4 regions of the Kitasatospora sp. cg17-2 genome follow, and region 3 is predicted to be linked to each of the others. Evidence: riboswitches for the same ligand, from Rfam matches in the RefSeq annotation. Region 3 holds a riboswitch; each other region holds the start of a gene.

Region 1 (3,198 bases), 5.9 Mb from region 3:
TCGCGGACCTCGGCCTCCATCCGCTCCCGGTACGCGGCGGCGTCGATCCGACCGGCCGTCAGATCGGCGCGGGCGAGCCGCAGTTCGGTGGTCTGCGGGAAGGAGCCGATGGTGGTGGTCGGCAGCAGCGGCAGGCCGAGGCGGGCGCGCTGGGCCTCGGCGCGCTGCGGGTAGGCCTGCGGGCGGCGGGCGTCGTCCGCGGTGACGGCGGCGGTGCGGGCGCGCACGGCCGGGTCGCGGGTGATCGGCGAGCCGGCCCGGGAGGCGAGGTCGGCGCGGTTGGCGGCGAGGTCGGCGGTGATCGCGCCGGTGCCCTCGCGCAGTGCGCGGGCGAGCAGGGCGACCTCGGTGGCCTTCTGCCGGGCGAAGGCGAGCCAGCGGGCGATCTGCGGGTCGACGTCGCGTTCCAGGGCGGCGTCGATCGGCACGTGCAGCAGGGAGCAGGAGGGTGCGACGTCGACCCGGTCGGCGAGGCCGAGCAGGGTCGCCAGGGTGGCGAGCGACTTCTCCAGGTCGTTGATCCAGATGTTGCGGCCGTCGACGACGCCCGCGACCAGTCGCTTGCCCGGCAGGCCGCCGACGGCGGCGAGGTCGTCCAGGTTGGCGGCGGCGGGGCCGGTGAAGTCCAGCGCCAGGCCCTCGACGGGTGCCTTGGCGAGCACCGGCAGGGCCTCGCCGAGGCGGTCGAACCAGCTCGCGACCAGCAGCTTCGGCCGGTCGGTGAGGGCGCCGAGCTCGCGGTAGGCGCGGGCGGCGGTGTTCAGTTCGGCCGGGGTGCGGTCCTGGACGAGCGCGGGCTCGTCCAGCTGCGCCCAGTCGGCGCCGGCGGCCTTCAGGGCGGCGAGCAGTTCCGCGTAGACCGGCAGCAGCCGGTCGAGCAGGGTGATCGGCTCGAAGTCCGCCGCCACGCCGGGGGCGGGCTTGGCGAGCAGCAGGTAGGTGACCGGGCCGACCAGAACCGGCCGGGCCTCGTGGCCGAGCGCGAGCGCCTCGGCGAGTTCGCCGACCGCCTTGGCCGGGTTCGCGACGAAGACCGTGTCGGGGCCCAGTTCGGGCACCAGGTAGTGGTAGTTGGTGTCGAACCACTTGGTCATCTCCAGTGGCGCGACGTCCTGGGTGCCGCGCGCCATGGCGAAGTACCCGTCGAGCGGGTCGGCGTCGACGGCGGCCCGGTGGCGGGCCGGGATCGCCCCGACGGCGACCGTGGTGTCGAGCACGTGGTCGTACAACGAGAAGTCACCGGTGGGGACTTCGAGCACGCCGGCGTCGGCGAGCTGCCGCCAGTTCTCCCGGCGCAGCTCGATGGCGGCGTCCCGGAGGGCGTCGGCGGTGACGGTGCCCTTCCAGTAGCCCTCGATCGCCTTCTTGAGCTCCCGGTTCCGGCCCTGGCGGGGGTAGCCGTGCACGGTCGCCCGGGTGGCCGCGGCTGCGGACTTCGCTGTCAAGGGACTCTCCTTCGCGAGTCTTGCTCCTCAAGTGCCCGGTGACGGGACGAGGGCGCGAAGGGACGACGAGCCGGACGGTGGCCGCCGCGAACGGACGTGCCTCAACCGCCTGCTGTGGTCGCCGACCCGCCCTCGAGGTCATCGGACAGCCGCCCGCGGTTCCTCCGCGGACGGGCAGCGGGCAGGTCTTCGGACTCGCGGGCACGCTCACCCTCGTCGAGGGCGGACACCTACTGGCCGTCGCTTCCCGGGCCCGGCTCGGACCCAGTGCGTATGACGGCGGTCGTTCCCGCTCACCGCTGCGGGGCAGTCCCGGACTGGCCAGTCGAAAGGCGTCACCGGGTTCCCTCTTACGACGTCCTGCCTGGCGGGCAGGACGAACCAGCTACGGGGTCAGCCTAGAGGCAAACCACCGGTCGGGGCGACGGATTCCACCGCGGTGTCCACGGATCGGGACCGGGGGCCGTCGGCGGCCGGGGTGCCGGACTCCCCCGGCGGGGCCTCGAAGCGCACGGTCGGCTCGAAGTTGGCGCGGCGGGCGGCGCGGCGGAAGACGGTCAGGACGGCGGGGCCGACCACGAGGACGGCGACGAAGGTGGTGACGGCGCGGCCGGTGTCCCAGCCGAGCGAGGTCGCCACGTCGAAGAGCAGGTAGCGGTGCCACTGCTCGGTGAACGGCAGCCCGGGCAGGTAGGCGATCGAGCTGTTGGGGTCGGTCGAGAACGGCCAGAAGGAGAGGTTCAGCAGGAAGCCGAAGAGGTAGCCGGAGAAGGCGCCGTAGAGGGCCAGCACCGGCACCTCCCAGCGCCGTCGCAGGGGCGGCAGCAGCCCGGCGAGCAGGCCGACGAACGCGCAGCCGAACATCTGGTACGGCATCCAGGGACCGACCCCGCCGGTCAGCAGGGCGGAGGCGAACAGCGAGGTGCAGCCGAGGGTGAAACCGAAGCCCGGGCCGAAGACCCGACCGGCGAGGACGAGGACGAAGAAGACCGTCTCCACCCCCGCCGTCCCCGCACCCAGGGGGCGCAGGCCCGCGTTGACGGCGGAGAGCACGCCGAGCATGGCGAGGGCCTTGGCGTCGATGCCGCCCGCCGAGATCTCGGCGACGACGACGGCGAGCACCAGGAGCATCAGCGCCCCGAAGATCAGCGGCGGGGCGTAGGAGGAGCCGAACTTCCCCGGGGCGACGACGAACGGCCAGGTGAAGGCGACGAGCCCGATGAAGGCGGCGAGCGCCACGACGACGCGGGCGCGGCCGGGGATCCGGACGGCGGTCATCGGGCCGCCCCCGCCGATTCGAGCGCCTCCGTGACCTGGCGGACCGTCAGATAGGCCAGCGGGGCGAGGATCTTGGCGGTCTGCGGGGCGAAGGTCGGCGAGGCGACGACGACCTCGTCCGTGCGGCCGTCCGCGACGATCTCGCCCTCGGCCAGCACCACCACCCGGTCGGCCGCGGCGGCCACGAACTCGACGTCGTGGGTGGAGACCACGACCGTGCGGCCCTCGGCGGCGAGGGCCGCCACGATGCCGGTGAGCGCCTCCTTGGCGTGGTAGTCCAGGCCGCGGGTGGGCTCGTCCAGCAGTACCACCCGGGGTGCGGCGGCCAGTTGGATCGCCAGCACCAGGGCCAGCTTCTGGCCCTCGGAGAGGTCGCGGGGGTGGGTGCCGTCCGGGATGCCGGGGGCGAGGCGGTCGAGGATCCCCCGCGCGGTCGGCCCGGCCTCCCCTCCCGGCACGCGGCCCGATTCCAGAT
Region 2 (3,198 bases), 4.4 Mb from region 3:
CGCCAGCGTCCCGTACATCGCCGCGAACACGCCGCCCCGGTCGATGTCCCCGACCACGACGACCGGCAGTCCGGCCGCGGTGGCCAGGCCCATGTTGGCGATGTCCCGGTCCCGCAGGTTGATCTCGGCGGGCGAGCCCGCGCCCTCGCAGACCACCACGTCGAAGCGGGCGCGCAGGTCCGCCAGGCACTCCAGGGCCCGTTCCAGCAGCAGCGGCTTGCGCTCGCGGTAGTCCAGCGCGCCGACCTCGGCGACCGGGCGGCCCAGCAGCACCACCTGGCTGCGGCCGTCCGCGCCGGGCTTGAGCAGCACCGGGTTCATCGCCGCCTCCGGCTCGACCCGGGCGGCCTGCGCCTGCATCGCCTGGGCGCGGCCGATCTCGGCGCCGTCGGCGGTGACGAAGGAGTTCAGCGACATGTTCTGCGCCTTGAACGGCGCGACCGCGACCCCCTGGCGCGCCAGCCAGCGGCAGATGCCCGCCGTGACCACGCTCTTGCCGGCGTCCGAGGTCGTCCCGGCGACCAGCAGTGCCTTGCTCATGCCCGGTTCCTCCGCTTCCCGATCAGTACCGCCCGCAGCAGCAGGTGCCCGGCGACCGTCGTACCCAGGGCCAGCGCGCCCACCCGTCGCGAGAGCACGCAGGCCCGCTCGATGTCGTCCACCCCGACCGGCCGCAGTCCCTCGCCCAGCACCGGCCGGTGCTCGGTGCGTTCGCCGTACTGGAGCGTCCCGCCCAGCCGGACGCCGACCGCGCCGGCGAAGGCCGACTCGGCCTGGCCGGCGTTGGGGCTGGGGTGCGCGGAGCCGTCCCGCCGCCAGACCCGCCAGGCGGTGCGCGGCTCGGGGGCGGCGGCCACCGTCAGCAGCGCGGTCAGCCGGGCGCCCGGCCAGCCCGCCACGTCGTCCAGCCGGGCCGAGGCCCAGCCGAACCGGGCGTAGCGCGGCGAGCGGTGACCGACCATCGCGTCCAGGGTGTTCACCGCACGGAACGCCAGCAGCCCCGGGGTGCCGGCCAGACCGCCCCAGACCAGGGCGTTGACCACGGCGTCGGCGGTGTTCTCGGCCACCGACTCGACCACCGCGCGGGCGATCTGCTGCTCGTCCAGGGCGCTCGGGTCGCGTCCGCACAGGTGCGGCAGCCGTTCCCGGGCGGCCGTCAGGTCACCGGCCGTCAGCGCGCGGCCGACAGTGCGGGCCTCCCGGGTCAGCGAGGTGCCGCCGAGCACCGTCCAGGTCGCGGCGGCGGCGAGCGCGGCCCGGCCGAGCGGACGGCGGCCGAGCAGCCGGTCGGCGGCCACCGCGCCGGCCGCGACGGTGCCCACGCACAGCGCGGTGAAGGCGGTGCCGGCCGCGCGGTCGTCGCGCCACAGCAGCCGCTCCAGCCGGCCGGCGGCGCCGCCGAAGCCGGCCACCGGGTGGCCGCGGCGCGGATCGCCGAACCGGGCGTCGGCCAGGTACCCGGCGACGGCGCCCGCGCCGAACGCGGCGGCCCGGGTCAGCGGGCGCAAGGGAAGGCGGGTGGCGTGGTCGGCGGAGTGCTCGGCGGGACGTCCCGGCCCGGCGGGGCAGCCTGCATCGCGTGCGTGTCCTCACTCAGGGTCCGCGCCCTGGATCGACGTACCGGGGGTGAGAGTCTCCTGGCTCCCGGGTCGGACGCGCTCCCGGGCCTTCCGGCGGCCGCGAACGGCCCTCCGTGGCTTACCTCCGGTCGTGCTCCCCGGTGACAGTGGCGGGACCGCGCCGGACTCGCACCGGCTTCCTCTGCTTGCCTCCGTAATGGCTGAAGGATCCCATCACGGGCCCGAAGGGGGAGTCAACCGAGGTCGCGGAGGGGTTGGTCACACGCCGGAGCCCTGCCGGAGCCCTGCCGGCACCCGCCCCGGCAGCCGTCCGGCCGCCCGCCCCGGCACCCGTCCCGTGCCCGCCCCCGCCGCCCGCGTTCCCCGTCGCTACCTCCGAGCCCGCCCGCCGCCGGACCGCGCCCCGCTGTGCGATCCTCCACCCCCGCCGGGCGGCGCGCCCGGCCCGCTTCGTGCGTTCGTCGGCTGGGGCACCACCCGGCGCCGCGCCTACCGTCGGGACCCATGCGACCCCAGCGCCCCCACCTCTTCGCCCGCCCGGCCCGGTCGGCCCCGCCCGCCCCGCCGCCCCCGGTACCGTTCTCGCCCGCCGCCGTCCGCGCCCACCGCGCCGCCCTCGGCCTGACCCCGGAACAGGTCGCCGAGGGCATGGCCGCGCACGGCGTCCGGCTGCTCCCGGCCCACGTCCTCGGCTGGGAGAACGGCGGGCCGCCCCCCGGCGAGGAGGAGTTCCTGGCGCTGGCCCGGGCGCTGTGGTGCCCGCCCGAGCGGCTGATGGGCGTGCGCCCGGCGAGCCTGCGGGACTTCCGGCTCGCCCGCGAGCTGAGCCCGGACGGCGCGGCCCGCCGGATCGGCGTCCCCGCCGAGGAGTACCGGCACGCCGAGGCCACCGGTCAGTGGGACGGCGACGCCGGGCCGACGGCCGCGCTCGCGCACGTGCTGGGCCTGACCCTCCGGGAGCTGGTCGCCGCCACCGGCCGCCGGGAGGAGCTGGACCGGCGGCTGCGGCGCTGCGTCGAGGGCCGCTGGCAGGCGCAGGCCGGCGCGATCGTCCGGATCGTGCCGGTGGACCGGGCGGACCTCGACGCCGTGCTGCCCGTGCTCCAGGAGGAGCGGCAGGTGCCCGCGCACTGGGGGTCCGGCGGCTGGGGCCCCGCCGAGGGGGCGGCCGCGCCGTCCGACGCGACGGTCCCGCCGGCCGGGCGCTTCTGGGAGCTGCTCGCCCGACGGGAGCCCGCGATCCCCGTGTGAGGACCCGTCCGTTCTGGCAGTCTCGTTCCGACGGACCCGGTGCGACCTTCCTCACGGGGCAACCCGTACGGCCGTGTCCTGCTGGCCCGGCCGGGTCCCGGCCAGTGGACTGGGCTGTGACGTGGGTCCGGACACCGGTCGGCCCAGAACCGAGCAGCGGGGAGCGAGTATGCGTTGGGGAATCGCGGCCACCGTGGCGGCCGCCGCGGTCGGCACCGGGGCGGCCGTCCTGGTGATCGGCCGCCGGGCCTCGGAGCGGATGGTCCGCCCGGCCGGGGCCGCCCGGGAGCGGACCGGTCCGGTCGTGGTGCAGAGCCTGGGCGCCGGGCGGATCACCTTCACCCGGAGCGCGGCGAGCGAGCGCCCC
Region 3 (3,198 bases):
CCACCCGCAGCCGCTCGACCGCCTGTCCGACGTCCGCCAGCCGGGTGCCCTCGACCAGCCCGGCCACGGCCCGGTGCCGGGTGACCGTCAGGTCGTGCTCCTCCACCGCCAGCCCGGCCACCCGCAGCCCCGCCGCGGCACCGGCGGCGGCCAGCGCGGTGTCCGCCCCGGCCGCCACCTCCAGCCGGGTCACCTCGGGCGAGATCAGGTGCTCCCCGGTGTCGTCCGGCGGCAGGTCGTCGGGCAGTGCCAGCACCGCCCGGTCCCGGGTCAGCAGCAGGGTCGCCCCGCACGGCGGACACCCGGTGAGGTACCGCACGTTCGCCGCCCGGGTGATCAGCGCCGCGTCGGTCCCGGACGCACTGCAGTGCTCCCGCAACCGCTCCCGCCGGCCCGCGTACGCATCAGCCATGCGTCGAGCCTACGAACCCCGCCCCCGATCCGCCCGCCGAACGCCCCCACCCGGGCCCGGGCGGGACTACCCGGGGCCGCCGGCGGGGGTCTGGGCGGCGGCCTGGGTGGCGGTCGGGGCGGGGGCGGTGACCGGGGCGGCGGCCCACTTCTTCTCGACGCCGGCCAGGCGCCAGTAGGCGATGGCGGCGCCCCAGACCACGACGAACAGGCCGACGATGGCGTAGCCGACGTTGTCCAGGGTGATGTCCGCGATCCAGCCGGTCACCGGGTCGGTGAGGTCCAGCTTCTCGTGCAGGACGCCGACGAGTTCGATGGTCCCGATGATGAACGCCACCGCGATGGACAGACCGGTGATGGTCAGGTTGTAGTACACCTTGCGCACCGGGTTGGAGAACGCCCACTGGTAGGCGAAGTTCATGAAGGTGCCGTCCAGGGTGTCGAACAGGCTCATGCCGGCCGCGAACAGCAGCGGCAGGCAGACGATCGCGTACCAGGGCAGGCCGGAGGCCGCGCCGGAGCCCGCCATCACCATCAGGGTGACCTCGGTCGCGGTGTCGAAGCCCAGGCCGAGCACCATGCCGACCGGGAACATCTGGCCGGGACGGGTGATCGAGCGGGTGGCCCGGTTCAGCACCCGGGCCAGCAGACCGCGCGAGTTGAGGTGCTCCTCCAGCTCGGCCTCGTCGAACCGGCCCGCCCGCATCGAGCGGAAGACCTTGAGGATGCCGAACAGCGCGGCCAGGTTGAGCGCGCCGATCAGGTAGAGGAAGACCCCGGAGGCCGAGGTGCCGACCACGCCGAGCCACTGGTGGGTGGTGGACTCGTCGTCCATCAGGGTGCTGGCCAGCTGCGCGCCGCCCGCCACCAGGGCGGCCATCAGCACCACCATCGAGGAGTGCCCGAGCGCGAACCAGAAGCCGACCGAGACCGGCCGCTTGCCGTCCGCCATCAGCTTCCGGGTGGTGTTGTCGATCACCGCGATGTGGTCGGCGTCGAAGGCGTGCCGCATGCCGAGGGTGTACGCGGTGATGCCCAGGCCCACCCCGAAGACCTGGGTGCCCACCTCGTACTTCTCCGGCGCGACGAGGAAGATCAGCGTGCCGAAGGCCACCACGTGCATGGCCAGGATCACGCCCATCAGGCCGGCCGTCCGTACGGTGTCCTCCCGCCGCCATCGGAAGGTGGGCAGGGCGGTGGGCGCCGCCGGGGCGGCGACGGTTTCGGGCAGGGTCATCCTGGGATCACGCTCCAGCACCTCGTGGAAACACTTCGTGAGATGCCGCGGCCGGTCTCCTGGCTGACGGGGCTCCCGTACCCGCCTTCCCGAGCGCGCGAGGCGCCCAGTGGCGACGTGGGTACGGACACTTCCCCCCGATCACAGTGGCGAGGGCCGCTCCGGACTGGGACCCCTGAGGGTCCGTCACCGGTCTTCCCGAGCACCACGGCGGGCAACACCGTAGGCGGCGGGCGGTGACCCTTGCAAGGCTGCGCACCTGCGCAGGTGTCCAGGATCACAGCGTCCCGCCTGCGAGAATGGCCCGTATGCATCTCGTACCGGCCGACCGCGCGGGCCACCGCACCATCGACGGGCACCGGGTCTGCGAGGCCATCGCGGCGATCGGCGACACCGCCCGCGTCCGCTCCTGGGCCGAGCGCTTCTCGCTGCTCGCCGACCCCGGCCGTCTCGCCCTGCTGCTGGCGCTGCACCGCACCGGGCCGCTCGCCGTCTCCGACCTGGCGGTCGCCACCGGCATGCGCGACCCCGCCGTCTCCCAGGCCCTGCGGCTGCTGCGGACGGCCGGGGCGGTGACCGGCGAGAAGGAGGGACGTGTCGTGCGCTACCGGCTCGTGGACGCGGATCTGCGCCCCCTGCTGGACGCGTGCGCCGTCGACACCCCCGAGCACCACGAGCACGACGACCAGCACGAGCACGGCGAGCACCAGGGGCACCACGAGCACGACGCCGCGACCGGCTGACCCCGCCCGGCCAACGGCCCGGTCAGCGGCCCGGGGTACCGGCCGGCTGGCAGGACGGGCACCAGAACAGATTGCGGGAGGCGTGCTCCTCGGCCCGGACCTCGGTGGCGCAGACCAGGCACGGCATCCCGGCCCGCCGGTAGACGTACACCTCGCCGCCGTGGTCGTCGACCCGCGGCGGGCGGCCCATCGCCTCCGGGGTGTGCTCGGGGCGCACGGTGTCGATCCGGCCCGCGCCGACCCCCTCCCGCATCAGCGCGACCAGGTCGGCCCAGATCGCGTCCCACTCGGCCCGGAGCAGCTCGCGCCCCGCCCGGTGCGGATCGATGCCGTGCCGGAACAGCACCTCGGCGCGGTAGACGTTCCCCACCCCGGCCAGCACCTTCTGGTCCATCAGCAGGGCGGCGACCGTCGTCCGGCTGGCGGCCATCCGCCGCCAGGCGGCGTCCGGGTCCGCGTCGGCGCGCAGCGGGTCGGGGCCGAGCCTGGCCGCCACCGCGGCCTTCTCGGCGCCGGTGATCAGCGCGCAGGTGTTGGGGCCGCGCAGATCGGCGACGTGCTCGTCGTTCTCCAGCCGCAGCCGGACCAGGCCGACCGGCGGCGGCACCGGGCCGTCGCCGAGCGCGGCGAAGGTGAAGCCCCCGTACAGGCCGAGGTGGATGTGCACCCAGGCGTCCTCGCCGAAGCCGAGGAACAGGTGCTTGCCGACGGCCTCCGCCGCCTCCAGCTCCCGTCCGTCGATCAGCTCGGCGCCGTCCGCGAACCGCCCCTGCGGGCTGCTGGCCCGGACCGCCCGGCCGCCGAAGG
Region 4 (3,198 bases), 2.0 Mb from region 3:
CCGGCCGAGCGTCCGTACGGAGAACCCGCCGAGCGGGTCCGAGGTCAGGGCGCGGTGATGCCCGGCTGGGCACCGGCGCCGAAGGACCAGCCCTCGACCTCGCCCGGAGCCGGGTTGCAGGAGCCCGCACCGAGGTTGCTGTAGGACCACGGGCCGCCGTGCGCGGCGTGCCAGTACGACCAGTAGGCGGTGCCGGTGGGGTTGGTGCAGGTCGTCGGCAGGGTGTTGATCTTGCAGACGAAGCCCGGGAAGCGCGGGTGGAAGGAGTAGGAGAAACCGGCACCGGTCAGCGCGGCGAGGCCGCTGGCCGGGTCTCCCGCGGCGCAGCCGGTCTCGATGCCGCCACCGAGGGCGGTGAAGTCGACGACCACGGTGACGCCGGAGGTGCCGGTGCAGGCGGCGGCCCGGGCCGGCGGGGCGGTCGCGGTGGAGACGCCGAGCAGGCCGGCGGTGAGGGCCGCGGCGGCGGCGAAGGCGCCGAGGGTACGGCGGGTGGGACGGGCGGAGGTGGTGGTCATGGGCGTGCTCCTCGGATGCGGCGGGCGGCGGTGCGGGGTCACGGGCGGGCCGCCGTCAGGGGCGCGCGGCCGGGGCCGGGCAGGCCAGGGTGGGGGCGGACGGGCGGGCGCCGTGGGCGCTGAGACCGGCGAGGCCCTGACCGGAGAGACCGAGGACGGCCTGGGCGGTGGCCCGGGTGGCGTTGGCGGAGTTGAAGCCGCTCGCGTCGTAGGCGACGGCGCCGCGCACGGCGGGGTCGGCCGAGCAGCCCTGCTGGAGCTTCACCAGGCTGCTCCAGCCCTTGAGGCCGCTGATGAACCGGCCGCCGGGGAGCAGGGCGGAGGTGGCCAGGCCGGTGCTGTTGGCGTTGGAGGTGGTGGCACCGGCCGCGGCGAAACCGCCGTCGGTGTTCTGGTGGGCCGTCAGCCAGTCCAGCCCCGCCTTGGCCTTGGCGCTGCGGCCGGTCGCGGCGAGGGCCTGGGCCGCGAGGGCGGTGGCGTCGGTGTCGGCGGTGCAGGTCGGCTGCCCGAAGGCGATCGGGAAGCCGCCGTCGGCGCACTGGGCGGCGGCCAGGAAGTCGACGGCGGAGGCCGGGGCCCCGCCGGGGGTGCGCTGGAGGGCGATCAGGGCCAGGGACTGGCCGAAGGCGTTGCTGTAGTCGCCCCACTGCGAGCGGTCGGAGAAACGGCCGCTCGGCGTCAGCAGGGAGCGCAGTCGGGCGGGCAGGTCGACGCCGCCGAAGGCCGACGGGGAGGTACCGCGCACCTCGGCGGCGAGCAGGAGCTTGGCGGTGGCTCCGGCGTAGGCCTCGGCGGTGCCGTCGCCGAGGTAGCCGACCAGGATGTCGGGGCGGGCGAGCCAGGCGGTGTCGCGCGCGGCGGCCTGGTCGGCGCTGCCGGCGGCGGCGAAGGCGAGCACGGCGTCGATGGTGAGGCCCTGGTCGGGGTAGGCGGTGCCGTCGAAGACCGACTCGAAGTGGTCGCCGTTGACGAGTTGGCGGGCCAGCCAGCCGGCCGCGGCGGCGTCCGGGCGGTAGGTGGTGGCAGCGTCGCCGGAGGCCGACGAGGTGATGGAGGTCGGGGCGGTGGCGGTCGGCGCCGGGGCGGCCGCCCGGGCGGCGGTGGCGGCCGGGAGGGTGGCGGTCAGCGCCAGCGCGGATATCGCGAGCAGGCGGAGCGGGCGGCGGCGGAGCGCGGAGGCGGACATGCGAGGCCTTTCCGGGCCTGGGCGCACGGGCGGCCGCCGGCGACCGCGCGGGGTGAACGGCCCGACGGCTCCGGGAGCCCCTGGCCGCAGACCACGACGGGAGGAGGGGACACACCTCCGCCGACGGGTACTCGGGCTCGCCACCGACGTGCCGTCGGCGGCCTACCGTTGCGGGTCAGCGCCGGAATTCGACCGGACTTCCCCCGACGGCGGAGTCAGAACATGACGGCTCATGATGTCGGCTCGGCTGAGAGGGGGTCAAGGCCGGTTCGAGGGCGGATCGCCATCGGTGCGGCAGCGCGGTGGCTGGGCGTGGGCGCGGCGGCAGGGCCTCAGCGGCCGGAGCGCTGCACTCCTCGCGTACGGACCGGGACCGGCACCGCGACGGACCGGGACCGGCACGGCGACGGCTGGGTTCGGCACCGCGGCGGCCCGGTGACGACAAGGACCCGCCCGGCCGCCGCAGGGATGCGGCGGCCGGGCGGGAGACCGGGGCGGACGGGGTCCGGGCTTCGGGGTCGAGAGCCCTGGTGCGGACCCCGGGGCAGCCGCCTCCGGTCAGCAGGTGCCGGCCGCGCGCTCGCGCACGACCAGATCGGTGCGGCCCGCCGTGGCGTCCAGCCAGACCACCCGGGTGCCCCGGTCGGCCACCGGGGAGTACTGGCCGCCCCGGTTGCAGGACATCCGCTCGGGGGTGCCGCCGGTGAGCGGGAGCTGCCAGAGCTTGGGCAGATCGGTGTTCTTGGGGGCACCCGTCACCTGACGGGCGGCCTCGGCGAAGGTGACCGCCCGGTCCGAGGCGGTGAGGCCGACGATCCGGCGCGGCTCGGTGCCGCTGCCACTGCCGCTGCCACTGCCGGTGCCGGTGCCGGTGCCGGACCGGGGGCCTGCGGGCAGGAGGTCGGTCACGCCGGAGCCGTCCAGCGCGCCGGAGCGGATCGTGCTGCCCTTCGTCCGGTCGAAGGGCGTCTCGACCCAGAGCAGCCGGCCGCCGGCCATCCTGAGGCTGGCCACCGAGGTCCCGGCGGTGCCGTTCGCGTCGTCGACCACGTACTGGGCGACGACCTTGCCGGCGGCGAGCGAGTAGACGGTCGGCGCACTCACCGTCCGCTCACCGACCTGCCAGCTCTCGGTCCAGGCGAGCAGGCCGTCGTGGAGGGCGAGACCGGCGGCCTGGTGGCCCTCGGGCAGCGCGATCAGCGTCTCCGGAGCCCCGTCGCGGGAGAGCACGGGCCCGCTGCGGCCGGTCGTGTGGTCCGACATCAGGAAGGCGACGTCTCCCCCGGAGACCCGCACGTCACCGAGGTACTGGTTCGGGCCGCGGTGAACGCTGCGCACCGGGCCGCCGTCGAGCGGCCGGGCCAGCACCTCCATGCCCCAGGTCCCGTCGGCCCCCGGCCCCATCGCCACCCACGCGGCGGTCGTTCCGTCGGTGGTGGGCCAGCCGTGCGAGCGGCCGTCCTCCGGGCTGAGCCGGGCGGGCTCGGCGGAGCC

Evidence for each region. Region 3 has a riboswitch for cobalamin ahead of nicT (Nickel transporter NicT). Riboswitches for the same ligand answer to the same signal wherever they lie in the genome.
Region 1: linked by a shared signal. The riboswitch ahead of metE (5-methyltetrahydropteroyltriglutamate--homocysteine S-methyltransferase) and the one ahead of nicT (Nickel transporter NicT) in region 3 are both predicted to bind cobalamin.
Region 2: linked by a shared signal. The riboswitch ahead of ACW14Y_RS29530 (cobalamin biosynthesis protein) and the one ahead of nicT (Nickel transporter NicT) in region 3 are both predicted to bind cobalamin.
Region 4: linked by a shared signal. The riboswitch ahead of ACW14Y_RS02595 (peptidase) and the one ahead of nicT (Nickel transporter NicT) in region 3 are both predicted to bind cobalamin.

Annotation. Positions count from the first base shown of each region.
Region 1 covers NZ_CM132923.1:8,431,993-8,435,190, reverse strand. Annotated here, with positions in the region: gene metE (5-methyltetrahydropteroyltriglutamate--homocysteine S-methyltransferase) at 1-1,445, opposite strand, end outside; cobalamin riboswitch at 1,609-1,846, opposite strand; gene ACW14Y_RS35405 (ECF transporter S component) at 1,839-2,723, opposite strand; gene ACW14Y_RS35400 (ABC transporter ATP-binding protein) at 2,720-3,198, opposite strand, start outside.
Region 2 covers NZ_CM132923.1:6,986,550-6,989,747, forward strand. Annotated here, with positions in the region: gene ACW14Y_RS29525 (cobyric acid synthase) at 1-540, opposite strand, end outside; gene ACW14Y_RS29530 (cobalamin biosynthesis protein) at 537-1,508, opposite strand; cobalamin riboswitch at 1,612-1,810, opposite strand; gene ACW14Y_RS29535 (helix-turn-helix domain-containing protein) at 2,085-2,831, shown strand; gene ACW14Y_RS29540 (alpha/beta hydrolase family protein) at 3,001-3,198, shown strand, end outside.
Region 3 covers NZ_CM132923.1:2,578,781-2,581,978, forward strand. Annotated here, with positions in the region: gene ACW14Y_RS10185 (M24 family metallopeptidase) at 1-412, opposite strand, end outside; gene nicT (Nickel transporter NicT) at 479-1,648, opposite strand; cobalamin riboswitch at 1,681-1,873, opposite strand; partial or broken gene ACW14Y_RS10195 (ArsR/SmtB family transcription factor) at 1,957-2,292, shown strand; gene ACW14Y_RS10200 (Fpg/Nei family DNA glycosylase) at 2,414-3,198, opposite strand, start outside.
Region 4 covers NZ_CM132923.1:626,780-629,977, forward strand. Annotated here, with positions in the region: gene ACW14Y_RS02590 (flagellar hook-length control protein FliK) at 45-518, opposite strand; gene ACW14Y_RS02595 (peptidase) at 574-1,704, opposite strand; cobalamin riboswitch at 1,810-1,930, opposite strand; gene ACW14Y_RS02600 (M4 family metallopeptidase) at 2,263-3,198, opposite strand, start outside.